Regions from separate parts of the Saccharopolyspora sp. 7B genome, predicted to be linked through region 3. Evidence: riboswitches for the same ligand, from Rfam matches in the RefSeq annotation. Region 3 holds a riboswitch; each other region holds the start of a gene.
What was found. Region 3 has a riboswitch for cobalamin ahead of LCD33_RS12765 (putative cobaltochelatase). Riboswitches for the same ligand answer to the same signal wherever they lie in the genome.

Region 1 (4,692 bases), on a different contig from region 3:
GCAGAACCTGCACCACCGCGACCTCCTGGAGGTCTGGCGCGAGGCCGACGCGATCCCCGAGATCGAGCACGCCTGGCTGTTCGACCACCTGATGCCCATCGGCGGCGATCTGGACGGCCCCGCCTACGAGGGCTGGACGATGCTCGCCGCGCTCGCCGCCGCCACCCGCCGGTTGCGCGTCGGCGTGCTGGTGACCAGCAACCGGTTCCGGCCGCCGGCGGTGCTCGCGAAGATCGCCACCACGGTGGACGTCATCTCGGACGGACGGCTCGACTTCGGCATCGGCGTCGGTTCCCGGCCGGACCACCCGCTGGCCCGCCGCGAGTACGCCGCGCACGGGATGCCGTTCCACGACACCGCCCGCGCGGTCGGCGCGCTCGACGAGGCCTGCACGGTGATCCGGCGGCTGTGGACCGAGGACGAGCCGTTCGACTTCGACGGCGAGCACGTGCGGCTGACCGGCGCGTTCGGCAACCCGAAGCCGGTGCAGCGCCCGCACCCGCCGATCCTCATCGGCGGGCGCGCCGCGGCGACGCTGCGGATCGTCGCCGCGCACGCGGACGTGTGGAACATCCCCGGCGGCGACATCGAGGACGCGAAGTCCCGCAGCGCCATGCTGGACCGCCGCTGCGCCGAGATCGGCCGCGACCCGGCGGAGATCACCCGCTCGATCCACCTGGCGGTGGACTACAAGCGGCCCGCCGAGACCCGTGAAGCGATCGGCGCGGCGGTCGAGGCCGGGTTCACCCACGTGGTGCTGGGCCTGCCCGCGCCGTTCCCGCCCGGGGTCGCCCGCTGGGTCGCCGACGAGCTCATCCGCTGACCGGCAGCTCCGGCAGGAACCGGACGTGCGGATGTCCGTCCACTTCGGACACCTCGCAGCGGACGCCGTAGACCTCGGCGATGGTCCGCTCGGTCAGCACCTCCCGCGGGGTGCCCGCCGCCACCACCCGGCCGCCGGAGAGCACCGCCAGCTCGTCGCAGAACATCCCCGCCAGGTTCAGGTCGTGCAGCGCGATCACGCTGGTCACCGGTAGCCGCCGCACCAGCGCCAGCAGGTCCAGCTGGTGGGCGATGTCCAGGTGGTTCGTCGGCTCGTCCAGCACCAGCTCCACCGGTTCCTGCGCCAGCGCCCGCGCGATCTGGGCGCGCTGGCGCTCCCCGCCGGAGAGCCCGTGCCAGCGCCGGTGCGCCAGCCCGTCCAGGCCGGTCTGCGCCAGGGCGCGGCGGATGATCTCCTCGTCCGCCGCGCTCCGCCCGCCCCAGCCGCTGCGGTGCGGGGTGCGGCCGAGGGCGACGACCTCGGCGACGGTGAGGTCCACGTCCGTGCCGACCTGCTGCTCGACCACCGCCACCCGCCGGGCCAGCTCGCGGCGCGGCCAGCGGTCGGTGGTCCGGTCACCGACCGCCACCGTCCCGCTCGCCGGTCGGCGCAGGCCCGCGAGCAGCCGCAGCAGCGAGGACTTCCCGGATCCGTTCGGCCCGAGCAGGCCCACGGTCCGCCCGGGTTCCACGCGCAGCCGCACCCCGTCGAGGATCAGCGCTCCCCCGGCCGACCAGGACACGTCGTTCGCGGTCAGGCTCACGAGACCCTCCCCCGCTTGGCCAGCAGCACGGCGAACGCGGGCACCCCGACGAGCGCGGTGACCACGCCGACCGGCACCTCCTGCGGCGCGGCGATCGTGGTGGCCAGCACGTCCACCCACACCAGCAGCACCGCGCCCAGCACCGCCGTCACCGGCAGCAGCGCGCGGTGCCGCGGTCCGACCAGCAGCCGCGCCGCCTGCGGCAGCACCAGGCCGACGAACCCGATCGCGCCCGCGGCGGCCACCAGCGTCGCCGCCAGCAGCGCCGTCGCCACCAGCAGCACGATCCGCAACCGCTGCACGTGCACCCCGAGGGAGGCCGCCGCGTCCTGGCCGAACGCGAACGCGTCCAGCGCCCCAGCCCGGGCCAGGCACAGCACCAGGCACGCCACGCACACGATCCCGGCCAGCACCACGTCGTTCCACCGCGCCCCCGACAGCGAACCCAGCAGCCAGAACAGCACCCCGCGGGTCTGCTCCGCGTCCGCCGACGTGATCACGATGTAGGAGGTCAGCGCGGAGAACAGCTGGGTGCCCGCGACCCCGGCCAGCACGGTGTGCCCGGCGGCGCCACCCGCGACCGACGCCAGCAGCAGCGCCAGCGCGAACACCACCAGCGCTCCCGCGAACGCCCCCGCGGTCAACCCGATCGCCCCGGCCCCGAGCCCCAGCACCACCACCGACACCGCGCCCGTGGAGGCGCCGGAGGACACCCCGAGCAGGTACGGGTCGGCGAGCGGGTTGCGCACCAGCGTCTGCAATACCGCCCCGCACACCCCCAGCCCGGCACCGCAGATCGAGGCCAGCAGCGCCCGCGGCAACCGCAGCTGCAGCACGATGCCCTGCCCGATGCGGGACACCTCGGTGTCCACCAGCCCGAGCCGGTGCCCCACCACGCTGCCCACGTCGGCGACCGACAGGTCCGCGGGCCCGAGGGTGACCGCGGCGGCGATCGACAGCAGCAGCGCCGGGATCCCGGCCAGCACGATGGCGGAGGCGGGCAGCCGCCCCGCCGTCACCGCTGCCGGTCCAGCTCGACGAGCCGGTCCGCGAGCCGCTCGATGCCCTGCACGGTGCGGAGGCTGATGTTCAGCTCGGTGCCGGTCATGCTCAGCAGGTGGTCGTCGCGGACCGCGGCGAGCCGGGACACCGCCGGGTCCTCGTGCAGGAACCGCTCCTTCGCCGCGAGCCCGTCGCCTTCGCCGTCGCGGGTGAGATCGCCGAGCACCAGCAGGTCCGGGTCGCGGGCCAGCACGTCCTCCCAGGACACCTGCGGCCACATCGAGGTGACGTCGTCGTAGGCGTTGCGCACGCCCAGCTCCCTGGCCATGATCGCCGGAGACCCGGTGGAGCCCGCCACGTACGGGGATTCGGTGCGGGCGAACCAGAACAGCACCGAGATGTCGCCGCGCGAGTCCAGCCCGGCGACCTTCTGCCGCGCCGCCTCCACCCGGCCGCGCAGCTGCTCGTTGAGCGCCCGGCCCCGCTCGGGGACGCCGAACAGGTCGGCGATGTCCTGCACCTCCTGGTGGATGTCGGCCAGCTGCACCGGTTCCGGCAGCGGCGCCTCCTCCGGCAGGCAGTTGCTCGGCGACAGGTAGGTGGGCACGCCGAGCTCGGTGAACCGCTCGCGGTCGGCGACGCGCTCGTCGGTGAACATGGCCTGGTAGGCGCCGAGCACGATGTCCGGTTCGGTGTCCAGCACGGACTCGAACGACGGGGTGTTCTCGGCGAGCTTCGGCACCCGCGCGTTCGCCGCGGCCAGCGGCGGGTCGACCGGCTCCGTCCAGGTCGCGGTGCCCACCATCCGGTCGGCCAGTCCCAGCGAGAGCATGATCTCGGTGGTCGACTGGTTCAGCGACACCGCCCGCCGCGGCGGTTCCGCGACGGTGACCTCGGTGCCGCAGTTGTGCAGCGTCGTCGCCCCGGCGGCGGGTGCGGTGTCGTCGGCGGGGGCGGCGCAGGAGGCCAGCACGGTCGCGGTCAACGCCACCAGTCCGGCCCGGAACGCGCGGGGGCGCGAGAACGGCATGTCACGTGGTTCCTCACCCCGGACCCATGCGCGGGGCCCGGCAGGCTGCGACCCGGCACCGAGTGCGGTCCGGGGAGCCAGCCAGGTCTTCGGGCTCGGGTTCGCCGGGCGAGGTCCCTTCCCGGACCCGGTGGTCCAGTGGTCGCGGCCGTGCGGCCGTTCCTCGCCCATCGCCCCTACCGCTGCGCGTCAGCTCCGGATTCCGACCGGATTCCCTGCCCTCGCGGGCGCGACTGGCTCCCGAGCACCCTAACCGGACATACCACTACCCCATCAAGGTGATGTTCCTCGCTGCGGGCACCGCCACTCGTTCTGCTTTCGGGGATGGGTGGCGGACTCAGCGCTTTCCTCGCTGCGGGATCGTTTTCACAGGTGGCTCCGCCACATGCGAAAACGCTGTTCTCGCGAGGAAAGCGCTGAGAACCCGCGGGTGGTCGACCTGCGCGCGTGGTCGCTGCTCAGCGGCTTCCCCGCTGACAGGGAACGACCCCCGAGCAACGGACGAACAGACATCAGTCCGGTTGCAACATCGTGCGGATGTTCTCCACCGGCGGGGTTCGCTCCTCGAAGAGGCATTGCATCTGGTAGCCGTCGGCGGTCGCGGCGAGCCGGTCCGCCGCCGGAGCGGGCAGCACTTCGGCCAGCTTCTCCCGCAGGTGGACCAGCGAAGCACGGCTCACCGCGCGGAATTCCGGGTCGCGCATGCCGAGGACGTACAGCTCGTAGGTGACGACGCTGGTGCCGCGCTCCGCGGTGAGGTGGTGGTGGACCAGCTCGGCGAGCCGGGCGACGACGGTGTCCGCGGTGACCCCGCGCAGCCACTCGTCGAGGGACTCGGCGCGGGAACGCAGCACCCGCCTGCTCGCCTCGATCAGCAGCGCGCGCACCGATTCGAAGTGGTAGGCGACGGAACCGACGGGCACCCCGGCCTGCTGCGCGGCGGCGCGCGCGGTGACGCGGGAGGTGCCGCCGTCGCGGATCAGCTGGATCGCGGCGTCCACGATCCGCTCCCGCCGTTCGGGATCATTCGGGGTGTTCTTCGGCCGCACCGCGTTCCTCCCGCGAATCCCGCCT
Region 2 (4,692 bases), on a different contig from region 3:
GCGGGGCCGCTCGGACGTGCTGCTCAATCCGCACACCGCGGGCGTGACCTGGGACGCCTACCACAACCTCCGCGGGAGGTTGTTCGCGAAGCTCGCCGCCGTGCTGACCGGGGAGCGGCCCGCCGACGTGGTCAACGGGGTCGAGCCGCGCCCCCGCTGAAGTTGGCGGGTTCTCGTCATCGGGGGCTGTTTTCGGGGGTGGGAGCGCCGGTGGTCCTGGTCCGCTCGGGGCAGCCGGTGCGCCGGGCCGGTCGCTCGATTCTTGGGCGCTACGGCCGAAACCGCGTTGCTGCCGGAGCCGCGCGCTGGACGCACGGGACATGATCAGCGCGTCCAGCGGGGAGGGCGCGAGTTCTCCGGATCGACCCGATCCGGACCGGATCAACGGCAGGCGTGATGAGTGTGAACGAGAAGGTTGCGGTGCCCCGCATCGGCGCGGTTCGGCTCGGCTCGGTCGGCTTGGCCGTCGTCGCCGCGCTGTCGCTGGCGGGATGCGGCGGCGTGCAGGTCGACTCCCCGAAGGACGCGAGCGGGGAGAAGCCCTGCGACCTGGTGCCCGAGCAGACGGTGCACGAGCTGGGATTCCACCTGGGCGGCAAGGAGAGCGCGGGCGCGTGCACCTGGAGCACCCCGCGGGACAGCGTGCGGCTGGAGGTCGGTGTGGTCGCGGACCGGTCGCTGCAGGACTTCCAGGACGCGGCCGAGGAGTACTCCGACTTCGGCGAGCTGACCATCGGCGGGCACCCGGCGGTGCGCGCGAACTCCGGTGACCCGAAGGCCGACGGCACCTGCGAACTGGTCGTGGCCGCCGACTCGGACCAGGCGGTGTCGGCGAAGTCGAAGATCCCCAGCGGTGCCACCGCCGACCCGTGCGAGCTGGTGGAGCGGGCCCTCGACGCGGCCGTCCCCTCCTGGCCCGCCGCCTAGCCGCCGGGCGCACGGCGAGGTCGCGGTGATCCCGCGTCCGGTGAGGTGGCAGCACCGGGCGCGGGAGCCGGAGTCGCCGATGTCATATTCGCGAACGGCGATGCGTGCGCCGGTGTCCGCCACCTGCGGCGACACCGGTTCCGCCGACCGCGGTGCGGGTTCCGGGCGGTGGCCGCGGCCTTGACATCGGCCACCGGGGCTGCGAACTTCTGAGCCGTTCGAACGACGGTGTGCAGGAAGCCGGTGCGAATCCGGCGCGGTCCCGCCACTGTGAGTGGGGAGTCGTCCTCCACCCGAGCCACTGCCGGTCCCCGGCGGGAAGGCCGGAGGCCGGTGCCGATCCGCGAGCCAGGAGACTGGCACCGTCGTGCCGATTCGTGCGGGGTCGCGGAGCCCCGGAGGAGGTACGTGGTGTCGCGCATCGCCGCATCGCGCCGGGAAGTCCGGCAAACCGTCCACATCGGACACTAGTCGTCCCCGCGGGTTCGTCCCGCCGCTGTGCGTTCCGTTCCGGTTCCAGCTCGGGGAGACACGTGCGTCCTGCCACCACCACTGATCAGTCCTACGTGGACTCGCTGGTCGAGTCCGCGCTGTCCGGCCACGTCCGCGATGCGGACGGGAACGGCCCGGCGGAGCTCTCCGCCGCCGTCGCGTTCCTGACCGTGCAGGCCGCCCGGCACACCGGGCGCGGCACCGGCTACACCAACACCGTGCTCAGCGTCCGGATCGCCGACGCCGTCGGCTCGTGCGCCGTCGAACCCGGCGCCCTGGACGAGGACGCGGTGCGCGACGCCGTGGGCCGCACCGCGGCCGAGCTGCTGCGGCACCCGCTGCTGCCGGTGCGGGTCGCGGCGCTGGACGCCTACCTCGCCGCGCTCACCCCGCACGCCGCGCACCCGCTGTCCCGGCAGGTGGTGATCCCGACGGGCGACTCGCTGGTCAAGTCCACCGCCCGCGCCCGCGCGGTCGCCGCGATCACCGCGGTCCCCGATGGCGGCCGGGTCGCGGTGATCGGCGTGGTGAACTCGCTGCTCGACGCGCTGCGGGACCGCGGGCTCGACTACGTGCCCTGCGACCTCAAGGGCGGCCGCACCGAGTGGGACGAGCCGATCCGCACCGACCACGCCGCCGCGATCGACGGCGCGGACGCGGTGCTGGCCTCCGGCATGGTCCTCGGCAACGGCACCTTCGACGACATCGCCGCGACCTGCGCGGCCCGCGACCTGCCGCTGACCCTGTTCGCGCAGACCGGATCCGCTGTGCTGCGGGAACTGCTCGGCGGCCCGGTGCGCGCGCTGTCGGCGGAGCCCTACCCGTTCTTCTGGCTCTCCGGCGAGGACACCACGATCCACACCTACGAGGCCGCCCGCGCCACCGAGGTCGTGCGGTGACGGGTCGCGCGCCCGCCCGCTGCGACTCGGCCCTGGACCTGATCGGAGGCACCCCGCTGCTGCGGGTCGCCGCACCGATCGCGTTCCCGCACCCGGGTTTCTGGGCGAAGCTGGAGAGCACCGCGCCGGGCGGCATGAAGGCCCGCGCCGCGCACGCCATGCTCACCGCGGCCCGGGCCCGCGGAGAACTGCGCCCCGGCGGGACGGTCGTCGAGTCCACCAGCGGCACCCTGGGCATCGGCCTGGCATACGTGGGGACCGCGCTGGGCCACCCGGTCGTCGTGGTCGCCGACGCGGAGCTCGATGGGCAGACCCGCGCGCTGCTCACCGCGCACGGGGTGCGGGTGGAGCTGGTGCGCGACCCGCACCCGGTGGGCGGCTGGCCCCCCCCGCGGCTGGACCGGGTGCGGGAGCTGCTGGCCGAGCTGCCCGGGGCGTACTGGCCGGACCAGTACAACAACCCGGACAACGTCACCGGCTACCGCGCGCTCGGCCACGAACTGCTGGACCAGCTGCCGGACGCGCAGGTCGTGGTGTGCAGCGTCGGCACCGGCGGGCACAGCGCCGGCATCGCGCGGGCGCTGCGCGAGCGCGCCCCCAGGGTGCGGCTGGTCGGGGTGGACGCGGCGGGGTCCGCGGTGTTCGGCGACCCGGTGGCGAAGCGCCTGATGCGCGGCCTCGGCAGCAGCATCCACCCCGGCAACGTGGACTACGCGGCGTTCGACGAGGTGCACCTGGTCGGCGCGGCGGAGTCCGTCGCGGCCTGCCACCGGCTCGCCGCCGGCGCGTTCGTCACCGGCGGCTGGAGCACCGGCGCGGTGGCGCTGGTGGCGTCCTGGTGCGCCCGGGAGCTCGGCGCGGACCAGGTGGCCGCGGTGTTCCCGGACGGGCCGCACCGCTACTGGGGGACGATCTACGACCCGGACTTCCTCGCCGCGCAGGACTTCCCGGAACCCGCCGCCGAACCGGTGGACGCGGACGGCATACCGTCCGAAGTGGACAGCAGAACGACGTGGAGGAGGTCGCGCAAGGTGGTCGATCCGTGTGCCCGGCGAGCCGACGGCCCGGCGGAATGCCCGGTCTGCGAGGTGCGGCCGTGAACCGCGCCGCGTTCGCCCGGTTGTCCCCGGCGGCGAAGCTGCTGGTGATCAACCAGTTCGGCATCAACGTCGGCTTCTACATGCTGATGCCGTTCCTGGCCGCGTACATGAGCGGGAACCTCGGCTACGGCGCCGCCGTGGTCGGGCTCGTGCTCGGCGTCCGCAACTTGAGCCAGCAGGGCATGTTCCTGCTCGGCGGCACCGCGGCGGACCGCCTCGGCTGCCGGCCGATGATCATCGCCGGTTGCGCGTTGCGCGTGGTGTCGTTCGGCCTGTTCGCCGTGTTCACCACGCTGCCCGGCCTGTTCGCCGCCGCGATCCTCACCGGCCTGGCGGGGGCGCTGTTCAACCCGGCGGTGCGGACCTACCTGATGCACGAGGCGGGGGAGCGGCGCGCCGAGGTCTTCGCCGTGTTCAACGTGTTCCAGCACGCGGGCACCCTGGTGGGGCCGCTGCTGGGCGCGGCGCTGCTGGCGGTGGACTTCCGGGTCATCGCACTGGTGGCGTGCGTGGCCTTCGCGGTGCTCACCGGCGCGCAGCTGCTGGTGCTGCCGCACCGCGAGGTCGAGCCGCAGCGCCAGAGCGTGCTGGGCAGCTGGCGGGAAGTGGTGCTGAACCGGCGGTTCCTCGGCTTCACCCTGGCGCTGTCGGCGTACTTCGCGCTCTACAACCAGCTCTACCTGACGCTGCCGCTGGAGGCGCAGCGGGTGTCCGGGGTGGCGTGGTCCATCGCCGTCGTGTTCGGGGTGTCCACGCTGATCGGCGTGTTCGGGCAGGTGCGGATCACCGAGTGGTGCCGGGCGCGGTGGAGCTCCGGCCGGTCCATCGTGGTCGGCCTGGCCTGCATGGGCGGCTCGTTCGTGCCGATCCTGCTGGCCGCACCCGTGCTGCCGGAACGGCTGCCCGTCGGCGGCATCGCCGGGACGGTGCTGGCGTTCGTGCCCGTGGTGCTCGCGATCGTGCTGTTCACCGTCGGGCAGGCGATGACGAACCCGTTCGCGATGGAACTGCTTCCCGCGGTCGGCAGCGAACGCCTCGCCGGCACCTACTACGGCTTCTACTACCTGGTCTCCAGCCTGGTCGCGGCCGCGGTCAGCTGGCTGGCGGGCGCGCTGCTGGACGCCTTCGCCGAGCCGGGGATGCGCTGGCTGCCGTGGGCGGTGCTGGTGCTGGTGGGCTTGGCCGGCAGCGCGGGCACCCGCCTGCTGGAACGCCGGGGAGCGCTCACCCCCACCACCCCGGCCGAGGCCTGACCGCCCGAGGACCAAGCGGGT
Region 3 (4,692 bases):
GGGGCCGGGACCGCCGCCGACGAGCCCGCCGCCGCGCCGATCAGCACCCGGATCGTCGGCGGCGAGTACGCCAGCACCAGCGAGTACCCGTGGGTCGTGTACCTCACCGACTCGGCGGGCAACCAGTTCTGCGGCGGCACCATCGCGGCCGCGAACAAGGTCATCACCGCCGCGCACTGCGTCACCGGGGGTGCGCCGCCGGAGATCACCGTCGTCTCCGGCCGCGACGACAAGAACAGCGACGAGGGCACCGAGACCGCCGTCCGGGATGTGTGGGTGCACCCCGACTTCCAGAACGCCAGCAGCGGTGCCGACGTCGCCGTGCTCACGCTGGACCGCGACGTCACCGCGACCCCGCTGCCCATCGCGACGGCGGGTGACCTCCCCGAGTACCGGCCGGGCGGAGCCACCACCGTCCTGGGCTGGGGGACCACCACCGAAGGCGGCTCGCCGTCCAGCACGCTCCGCCAGGCACACCCGCCGATCACCAGCGACCAGGACTGCAGCCGCGCCTACGGCGGGCAGTACGACCCGCGAGGCCAGGTGTGCGCCGGGCTCCCCGAAGGCGGGGAGGACAGCTGCCAGGGCGACTCCGGCGGACCGCTCGTGGCCGGGGACAAGCTGATCGGCATCGTGTCCTGGGGCAACGGCTGCGCCCGCCCCGGCCAGCCCGGCGTCTACACGAGGCTCGGCGCCTACCACGACGAAGTCCAGGCCCAGCTCCGCTGATCCCCCCACCACCGAGGCGCACGGCCCGTTCGACCGCACCGCGCGGTCGAGCGGGCCGTTCTGCTGCGGGGTCAGGCCGCGACGAGACCCGCGGAGATGGTGAGGAAGGCCGCCGCGCTGATCACGTCCAGGGAGCGGGCGAAGCGCGGGCGGCGCAGCCGGTCGGCGATGCGGGCCGCGCCCAGCACGATGGTGACCTCCCAGATCGCCGCCAGCACCAGGAACACCGCGCCCAGCAGCACCAGTTGCAGCGTCGGGTTCGCCGCCGAACCCACGAACTGCGGCAGGAAGGCCAGGCTGAACAGCAGCATCTTCGGGTTCGTGATGTTGCTCAGCAGGCCCTGCCAGAACGGCCGGGTCGTGGCGCCGCCGCCGGAGAGGCCGTCGCCGGTCTCGGCGCGGGTGAGCCACAACCCGCGCACGATCATCGCGGCGAGGTACACCAGGTACGCGGCGCCGGCCCACTTCAGCGCCGCCAGCACCGCCGGGTGGCTGGTGATCACCGCGCCGAGCCCGCAGATCACCAGCGCCACCTGCAGGATGCTCGCCGCGTGGATGCCCGCCAGCGCTCGCAGCCCGGCGCCGATCCCCTGCCGCAGCGACGTCCGCAAGATCAGGAACGCGTCCACCCCGGGCGTCAGCACCACCACTGCGCTGGCGAGCAGGAACGCCGGCAGGGTCGTGGGGTCCAGCAGCATGACGAGTTCGCTCCTTGCCTGGTCGACGCGCGCGCGGAGGCGCCGGTGAGCGCGCGGCCCACCGGTCGAGGTTTCACCGGATCGGGGGTGATCTCGGTTCCGCGTCGTCGCGGGCACCGGAGATCTTGACTGAGTGGGCGGGACGAACCACCTCTGCCGAAGCAGTGATCCGGATTTTTTCCCGCCGAAGTCCATCTTAACGAAAAATTATCATGAGCCGATGTGAGCTCGCCCTCGTCATCCCGGCGTGATCGGGCCGCTACCGTGTGCCGCCGAACGACGCCGCACGTCCAGGAGGCAGCCGTGCCCGACCGATCCAGCCCGCTCGCCCGGATCGCCGCCGGAGGTGCTGCCGCCGCCACCGCGGCCACCGCCGCGCTCGCCGCACCGGCCGCCGCCGGCCCCGCGCAGGAACGCGTGCTCGGCGGCACCGACGAACACGCGGCGCCCTGGGTGGTCGCGCTCACCGACCAGGCCGGGCGCCAGTTCTGCGGCGGCACCCTCGTCACCGAGATCAAGGTGGTCACCGCCGCGCACTGCGTGGACGGCCACGACGCGGCGGAGCTGCGCGCCGTCACCGGCCGCCCCGACCTGCGCACCACCGGCGGCGCGGACACGCCCGTCGGCGACGTCTGGGTGCATCCCGAGTTCCGCGACGTCACCGGCGGGCACGACGTGGCGGTGCTGACCCTGGCCGCACCGGTGCGCGAACGACCGCTGCCGATGGCCGGGGCCGACGAGACCGCCCGCTACCGGCCCGGCACCCCGGCGCGGGTGCACGGCTGGGGGCGCACCACCGAGAACGGGCCCACCTCGGCGACGCTGCAGTCCGTCGAGGTGCCGATCAGCGCGGACGCCGACTGCCGCGCCGCCTACCCGGGCTACGAGTCGGGGACGCGGGTCTGCGCGGGCCCGCCCGAAGGCGGCCGGGACGCGTGCGCCGGGGACTCCGGCGGACCGCTCGTCGCCGACGGCAGGCTGATCGGCGTCGTCTCCTACGGCACCGGCTGCGGACGTCCCGGAACACCCGGCGTGTACACCCGGATCTCCGGGGTCGCCGACGACGTCGCCGCGCGGCTCTGAACCCGGCGTCCCGCACCGCGGGACGAGCCGGTGCCACCCGGTGCTCGCGCCGCGGCGGTGCACCGGTCGCCGTGCGCAGCACCGACCCGCCCCGAGGCCCGCGCGCCCGGGCGCGCGGGACGTGGTGTGCGCTACTTCCACCGCAGGTGACCCCGGGTGTCGTAGCCGGAATGTGATATCCCGTTGGGGTGACCCTGCAACCGCTCGCCACCGCCGTCCACCGCGCCTACACGGCCGACCTCGACGCCGAGGACTTCTACCGCATGCTCCGCTTGCGCGTGGACGTGTTCGTGGTCGAGCAGCAGTGCGCCTACCCGGAACTGGACGGCCGGGACCTGGAGACCACCACCAGGCACTTCTGGATCGACTCCGCCGACGGCTACGTGCTCGGCTACCTGCGCCTGCTCGAAGACCCCGACGGCACCTTCCGCATCGGCCGCGTCGCCACCGCCAAGGACGCCCGCGGCCTCGGGCTCGGGCGCAAGCTGATGCGCGCCGCGCTCGCCGAGATCCAGCGCGCGCCGGCGACGCTGTCCGCGCAGACCTACGCGCTGGAGTTCTACCGCGGATTCGGGTTCGAACCCTCGGGTGAGGAGTATCTCGAAGACGGCATCCCGCACGTCGACATGCACCGATACCCGGGTTCGCCGCGCTGAGCGAGCCGCGCCGGTTCCTCGCCCGTCGCGGGGATGCGACGATGCTCGCTGGTCCCAGCCAGGGCAGGTCAGGAAACCGGTGCGACACCGGTGCGGTCGGCGCCACTGTGACCGGGGAGCGGATCTCCCCCGCGAGCCACCGGGCGCTGCCGCCTGGGAAGGCCGGAGTTCCGCGCTGATCCGGGAGCCAGGACACTGCCTCGCCCAGGCGCAGCCGACATCGGGGCGTCCGAGACCCGAGGAAGGAACACCTGGCATGACTGCTCCCGCGAGCCCGCGGTACCCGTTCACGGCCGTGGTCGGGCACGACGACATGCGGCTGGCGCTGCTGCTCAACGCGGTGCACCCGCGCATCGGCGGGGTGCTGGTGCGGGGTGAGAAGGGCACCGCGAAATCGACGGTGGTGCGCGCGCTCGCTTCGCTGCTGCCCGCGCTGGACGTCGTGCCCGGTTGCCGCTTCGGCTGCGAACCGCGGCGACCCGACCCGCGGTGCCCGGACGGCCCGCACGCCGAGGTCTCCGGGACGACGCGCCCCGCGGAACTCGTGGAACTTCCGGTCGGCGCCACCGAGGACCGGCTCGTCGGTTCACTCGACCTGGAACGCGCGCTCACCGAAGGCGTCAGCGCCTACCAGCCCGGGCTGCTGGCCGCGGCGCACCGCGGCGTGCTCTACGTGGACGAGGTCAACCTGCTGCACGACCACCTGGTGGACCTGCTGCTGGACGCCGCCGCGATGGGCCGCGCGCACGTGGAGCGGGAAGGCGTGTCGGTGACGCACGCCGCCTCGTTCCTGCTCGTCGGCACCATGAACCCGGAGGAGGGCGAGCTGCGCCCGCAGCTGCTCGACCGGTTCGGCCTCACCGTGCAGGTCGCCGCCTCCCGCGACGTCACCACCCGCACCGAAGTGGTGCGCAGGCGCCTCGCCTTCGAAGCGGACCCGGCCGGCTTCGCCGAGCGGTGGGCCGCCGAGGACGCCGCGCTCGCCCGCCGCATCGCCGACGCCCGGTCCACAGTGGAATCGGTGCGGCTGCCCGACGCCGAGCTCCGGCGGATCTCCGCGCTGTGCGCCGCGTTCGACGTGGACGGGATGCGCGCCGACCTGGTGCTGGCCCGCACCGCCGTGGCGCACGCCGCGTGGCGCGGCGCCGACGAGGTCGCCGAAGCCGACGTGGAGGCCGCGGCCCGGCTCGCGCTGCCGCACCGGCGCCGCCGCGACCCGTTCGACGAACCCGGCGTCGAGGAGGACCAGCTGCAGCAGGCGCTCGAGGACGCCGCCCAGCACGCCGAGCAGGAACCGGCCGACGACCGGAACGCCGGTGACGACCAGGGCTCCGCCGACGACCAGGGCTCCGCCGACGACCAGGACTCCGGTGAAGAGCCGCCGGAAGGTCCCGACGACGGCCCCGGCGGAGGCGGCGGTGGCGCGCCCGACGGCGGACCGGACGACGGACCCGACGGGCCCGGCGGCGGCGAAGCCCCCACCCCGCCGGAATCGCCCGCGCCGAACGGCGACGGCGGTTCCCGGC
Region 4 (4,692 bases), on a different contig from region 3:
TGCGCTGCTCGAACACGGTCGGCACGCACTCGACGCCATGGCGACGGCGGTCAGCAGCGCCCAGCGGGCCGACGCCGAGGAACACGTTCGGCTGGTGATCAAACCCGGTGGTGACGCGAACCTGCTGTCCGGCATCCTCACCCGCTACGCCCAGTACCAGGACGCACGTGAGATCGATGTCGTGTTCAGCGGCGGCACGGGCCGGGCGGGCTTCCTCCGGGACGGCCGGGCCGACGTAGCTCTGCTCTACACGCCGTTCGACGACACCGATGGCCTCGCAACCCGGGTGCTGCACACCGAAGACCGAGTGGCCGTGCTTCCGGTCGGCCACCCCTTGGCCGCCCGGCGTTCGATCGAGCTCGCCGATCTCGCCGGAGAACGATTCCCCCGCTGGAAGGATGTTCCCGGCGACGGCGCCGAGCCAGAGATCGAAACCGTCGCCGAACTCCTCCCGCTGGTGACCATCGGCCGGGTGATCTCGGTCCTGCCACGCTCACTGGTGCGGCCGACCCCGCCGGGCGTGATCTGCGTCCCCGTCACCGACGCCGGCCCCAGCCACGTTGTCATCGCACGCCAGGCCCAGGACCATCGTCCCGCGGTCGCCGCGCTCATCGAGGCGGCCGTCACCGCACCACCTTCGAACTTCTAGCCTGGCGGGTGGACCTCGTCGGCGGAGATCCGGAGGTATATCGCTACCCGCAACGGCGGACTGTGCTCCTCGCGCGGCTGGTCGCTGGTGGTCGGGTTGGCCGCACCCGAAGGCGACGCTGACGACGCTTGGGGGCGGTGGGCGCCGCCATCACGACACCGCCCCCGCACCTGCCGACGACTACTCAGGGCATCGGATCGGACGGGCCCCAGTCCGGCTGGCAGATCGTGTCCCGGTCAGCGACATTCGGGCAACGGCACCCTCAGAGTCCGCAACGACCACGAGAGCAGGCTCGTACCGCCGTACTTCAAGTACCACGGGATCGCCGACGCGGTTGGTGGGTGCGGCGAGGTCGGCTGCGGTGTCAACGAGGTCGTTTAGCCCTCGGGTCAGCGGCATCGAAGGTCTCGACCCGTCACTGGTGGATGGCGCGGGCGGATTCGTCGACCAGCTGCGATGTGAGTGCGTGGGCGCGGCGGGCCCGTGCGGCCGTGTCCTGTTCGTCCGGGCCGGGTTCGAGATAGGCGCGCTGTGCCGTGCCGTTGTCGGTGCGGTCGCTGTTGAGGCGGCCGGAGTCGACCCCGACAGTGGAAGGCGGCGGAAAACACAAGCCGTCCGCCGCGTTCCACCGGCACTGATCAGCACCTGGCGACAAGCCCGACGGAGATGCTGCGGACGCGGCCGCAGGGCGCGTAGCACGCACCACTAGGGAGGCGGGCCGAATCTCGAACTTTTCATCGATCCGACCGAGCTCCACTACGCGCCCAAGCGGTCTACAACGAGACCGAAACCTTTGCTCACCAAGCGCTGTGCTCACACGGGCCACGCTCGAACCGGTGCTTTATCACCACCGAACCCCCTTCACAGGAGATCCGAAAATATCGGCGTCTCCCCTGGTGGCGCCCCCGGCAGGACTCGAACCTGCGACCTAAGGATTAGAAGTCCTTTGCTCTGTCCAGCTGAGCTACGAGGGCCCGCACATCGCTCGCGTGAGCTGCAGCAAGCAGGGTAACCGGCCGCTCCGTCGACAGTGGTACCGACGCCAACGGCGTTGCAGACCCGGTATCGAACGGCAAGCTGATCGACAGCTCCACGCCGGGAATCGCGCCGGAAGATCACAGAGGAATCACCGCGCGCACGTCGGGGCCGCCGCGCGAATCCCGCGCGACGGCCCCGACGGCTCCCCCTCAGGAGCAGGATTCGGGCTGCACCCGCAGCACGTCGTCGTCCTTGCCGACACCGGTGAACGAGTAGTCGTCGACCGGCGTGGCCACGCCGTCGCGCACCTCGTAGGCGACCCGGGAACCGTCGTAGGAGGGCTCCGTCGTCTGGCTCTCGTTCGACGCGGCCAAGGTGATCAGGACCCGGCCGTCCGAGCCCGCGGGCGCGCACTCGTAGCCGAGGCGGGCACCGATCCCGCCGCCTTCGTTGATCTTCAGCGGCTCGCCGTCCTGCGTCTTCAGCTCGCGCGGCGCGCCATCGGCACCCAGGTCCCACACGCTGAACCAGGTGGTGTTCGCGCCGACGGACTCCGTCACCAGCAGTTCCTGCCTGCCGTCGCCGTTCACGTCCAGCACCCGCATCGGCTGGGTGCCGAAGGACGGGTCGCCGGTCAGCACGGCCTCGGTCGTACGACCGTCCACAGTGAACTTGAGCGACTGCTTCGCCCCGTCCCCGATGGCGGACAGCTGCGCGGTGTCCGGAGTTCCGTCCCCGTTCAAGTCCACAACGGACGTCTCGCTCGAGTCAGCGGCGGCGATCCCTGCCGGCACCAGCGCCATCGCCGCCACGGCCAGCGCACCGATGCCCACACCCGCCCGAATACCGCTCTTCACCACAGCCGGTTCCTCCCGATCGCTTCGTCGCACCGGGACGGAAGAAATCCGTCCCGCCCCCTCACCTGTTCACAAGACGCACCACCGCGCGGCAGGTTGCCCGCGGCTCGAAAAACCTTCCGGCGGTCGTCGCGGCGCCCGGGTGATCCGGACGGCAGGGCCTTGTCTTCCCGCCAGAAGCAAGTAGCCTCCGAAGTGCTGGTGGTTCGCACAGCCCTGCGAAAGCGGGGGTGCGCGAGGCAAGAGGGAACCCGGTGGAAATCCGGGACTGCCCCGCAGCGGTGAGTGGGAACGAACGCCGTCACCGGTCGCCACGACCGGTCACAGCACTGAGCGCGAGCTCGGGAAGCGACGGCCAGTAGAAGACCCCGGTTCCACCGGGAAGCGCCCACGAGTCCGAAGACCTGCCGCCGGTGCGCGCGTCCTGCGTGACGCGCGCTGTTGCGAGGTCTCGCGGGAAGACCTGGACGAACGAGCCGCCGCGTGCGGCCACGTGTGCCCGGATCCTGCCCGCTCGACCTCGCAGAACTGCCGTCCAGCTCGCGAGGAGAGAGCGTTGACCAGCACAATCGGATCCACCGTGCTCGGGTTCCCCCGGATCGGTCCGAACCGGGAACTCAAGCGGGCGTTGGAGAGCTACTGGAAGTCCCGCACCGGCGAAGCGGAACTGCGCGAAGTCGCGCGCACGCTGCGCACCGACACGTGGCGTTCGCTGCGCGACGCCGGGCTGGACTCGGTGCCGGGAAACACCTTTTCCTACTACGACCAGGTCCTCGACGCCGCCGTCACCTTCGGCGCGGTCCCGCCGCGCTTCGCCGAACTGGGCCTGAACCCGCTCGACACGTACTTCGCGATGGCCCGCGGCGTGGAATCCGCGCCACCGCTGGAGATGACGAAGTGGTTCGACACCAACTACCACTACATCGTCCCGGAGATCGGCCCGGACACCGAGTTCCGGCTGTCCGACCAGACCGTCGTCGACCAGTACCACGAGGCCGCTGAGCTGGGCATCAAGACCCGCCCGGTCGTCGTCGGACCGCTGACGTTCCTGCTGCTGTCCAAACCGCAGGACGGCGCGCCCGCCTCGTTCCGCCCGCTGGACAAGGTCGACGAGCTCGTCACCGCCTACGCCGAACTGCTCGGCGAGCTGCACCGGGCCGGGGTCGAATGGGTGCAGCTGGACGAGCCCGCGTTCACCGCGGACCGCTCGCAGGCCGACCTGGACGCGCTGCGCGCCGCCTACCAGCGGCTCGGCGAGCTCTCGGAACGGCCGAAGATCCTGGTCGCGTCCTACTTCGGCGACCTCGGGGACGCGCTGGGCGTGCTCGCCTCCTCCCCCGTCGAAGCCGTCGGCGTGGACCTCGTCGCCGGGCAGCGCACCGTGGACGAACTCCCGTCGGTGCCCGGGCTGCGGGAGAAGACGCTCGTCGCGGGCCTCGTCGACGGGCGCAACATCTGGCGCACCGACCTGGACAAGGCGCTCACCACCGCCGCCACCCTGCTCGGCCTCGCCGGGGAGGTCGCCGTCAGCACCTCCTGCTCGCTGCTGCACGTGCCCTACGACGTCGACGCGGAAACCGACCTCGACCCGCAGGTCGCGTCCTGGCTGGCGTTCGCCGCGCAGAAGGTCGGCGAGGTCGTCGTCCTCGACCGCGCGCTGCACCAGGGCCGCGACACCGTCGCCGAGCAGCTCGACGACGCGCGGCGGCGCATCGCCGACCGCGCCGGAGCCGACCGGGTGCGCAACAACCGGGTGCAGGCGCGGCTCACCTCGCTCAAACCCGAGCACGCCCAGCGCGGTGACTACGCGAACCGGCTCGCCGCACAGCGCAAGTCGCTGCGGCTGCCGCCGCTGCCGACGACCACCATCGGCTCGTTCCCGCAGACCACCGACGTGCGCAAGGCCCGCGCCGCGTTGCGCTCCGGAAGCATCGACCACGCCACCTACAAGCAGCGGATGCGCGACGAGATCGAACGCGTCATCCGGCTGCAGGAAGACCTCGGACTCGACGTGCTCGTGCACGGCGAACCCGAGCGCAACGACATGGTGCAGTACTTCTCGGAACACATGGACGGGTTCGCCAGCACGCACAACGGCTGGGTGCAGTCCTACGGTTCGCGCTGCGTCCGGCCACCGATCCTCTACGGCGACGTGTCCCGGCCCGAGCCGATCACCGTGGAATGGGCCAAGTACGCGCAGAAACTCAC

Region 1: linked by a shared signal. The riboswitch ahead of LCD33_RS15795 (ABC transporter substrate-binding protein) and the one ahead of LCD33_RS12765 (putative cobaltochelatase) in region 3 are both predicted to bind cobalamin.
Region 2: linked by a shared signal. The riboswitch ahead of LCD33_RS09550 (hypothetical protein) and the one ahead of LCD33_RS12765 (putative cobaltochelatase) in region 3 are both predicted to bind cobalamin.
Region 4: linked by a shared signal. The riboswitch ahead of metE (5-methyltetrahydropteroyltriglutamate--homocysteine S-methyltransferase) and the one ahead of LCD33_RS12765 (putative cobaltochelatase) in region 3 are both predicted to bind cobalamin.

Annotation. Positions count from the first base shown of each region.
Region 1 covers NZ_JAIUKC010000093.1:1,963-6,654, forward strand. Annotated here, with positions in the region: gene LCD33_RS15780 (LLM class flavin-dependent oxidoreductase) at 1-823, shown strand, start outside; gene LCD33_RS15785 (ABC transporter ATP-binding protein) at 813-1,586, opposite strand; gene LCD33_RS15790 (iron ABC transporter permease) at 1,583-2,605, opposite strand; gene LCD33_RS15795 (ABC transporter substrate-binding protein) at 2,602-3,618, opposite strand; cobalamin riboswitch at 3,702-3,835, opposite strand; gene LCD33_RS15800 (TetR/AcrR family transcriptional regulator) at 4,131-4,667, opposite strand; gene LCD33_RS15805 (multidrug efflux SMR transporter) at 4,642-4,692, opposite strand, start outside.
Region 2 covers NZ_JAIUKC010000049.1:43,791-48,482, forward strand. Annotated here, with positions in the region: gene LCD33_RS09540 (2-hydroxyacid dehydrogenase) at 1-160, shown strand, start outside; gene LCD33_RS09545 (DUF3558 family protein) at 403-927, shown strand; cobalamin riboswitch at 1,122-1,307, shown strand; gene LCD33_RS09550 (hypothetical protein) at 1,461-2,318, shown strand; gene LCD33_RS09555 (PLP-dependent cysteine synthase family protein) at 2,315-3,418, shown strand; gene LCD33_RS09560 (MFS transporter) at 3,415-4,671, shown strand.
Region 3 covers NZ_JAIUKC010000068.1:43,406-48,097, forward strand. Annotated here, with positions in the region: gene LCD33_RS12745 (trypsin-like serine protease) at 1-729, shown strand, start outside; gene LCD33_RS12750 (LysE family translocator) at 801-1,427, opposite strand; gene LCD33_RS12755 (trypsin-like serine protease) at 1,731-2,510, shown strand; gene LCD33_RS12760 (GNAT family N-acetyltransferase) at 2,699-3,166, shown strand; cobalamin riboswitch at 3,235-3,364, shown strand; gene LCD33_RS12765 (putative cobaltochelatase) at 3,423-4,692, shown strand, end outside.
Region 4 covers NZ_JAIUKC010000226.1:733-5,424, reverse strand. Annotated here, with positions in the region: gene LCD33_RS27260 (LysR family transcriptional regulator) at 1-649, shown strand, start outside; tRNA gene LCD33_RS27255 (tRNA-Arg) at 1,547-1,623, opposite strand; gene LCD33_RS27250 (VCBS repeat-containing protein) at 1,837-2,484, opposite strand; cobalamin riboswitch at 2,670-2,911, shown strand; gene metE (5-methyltetrahydropteroyltriglutamate--homocysteine S-methyltransferase) at 3,041-4,692, shown strand, end outside.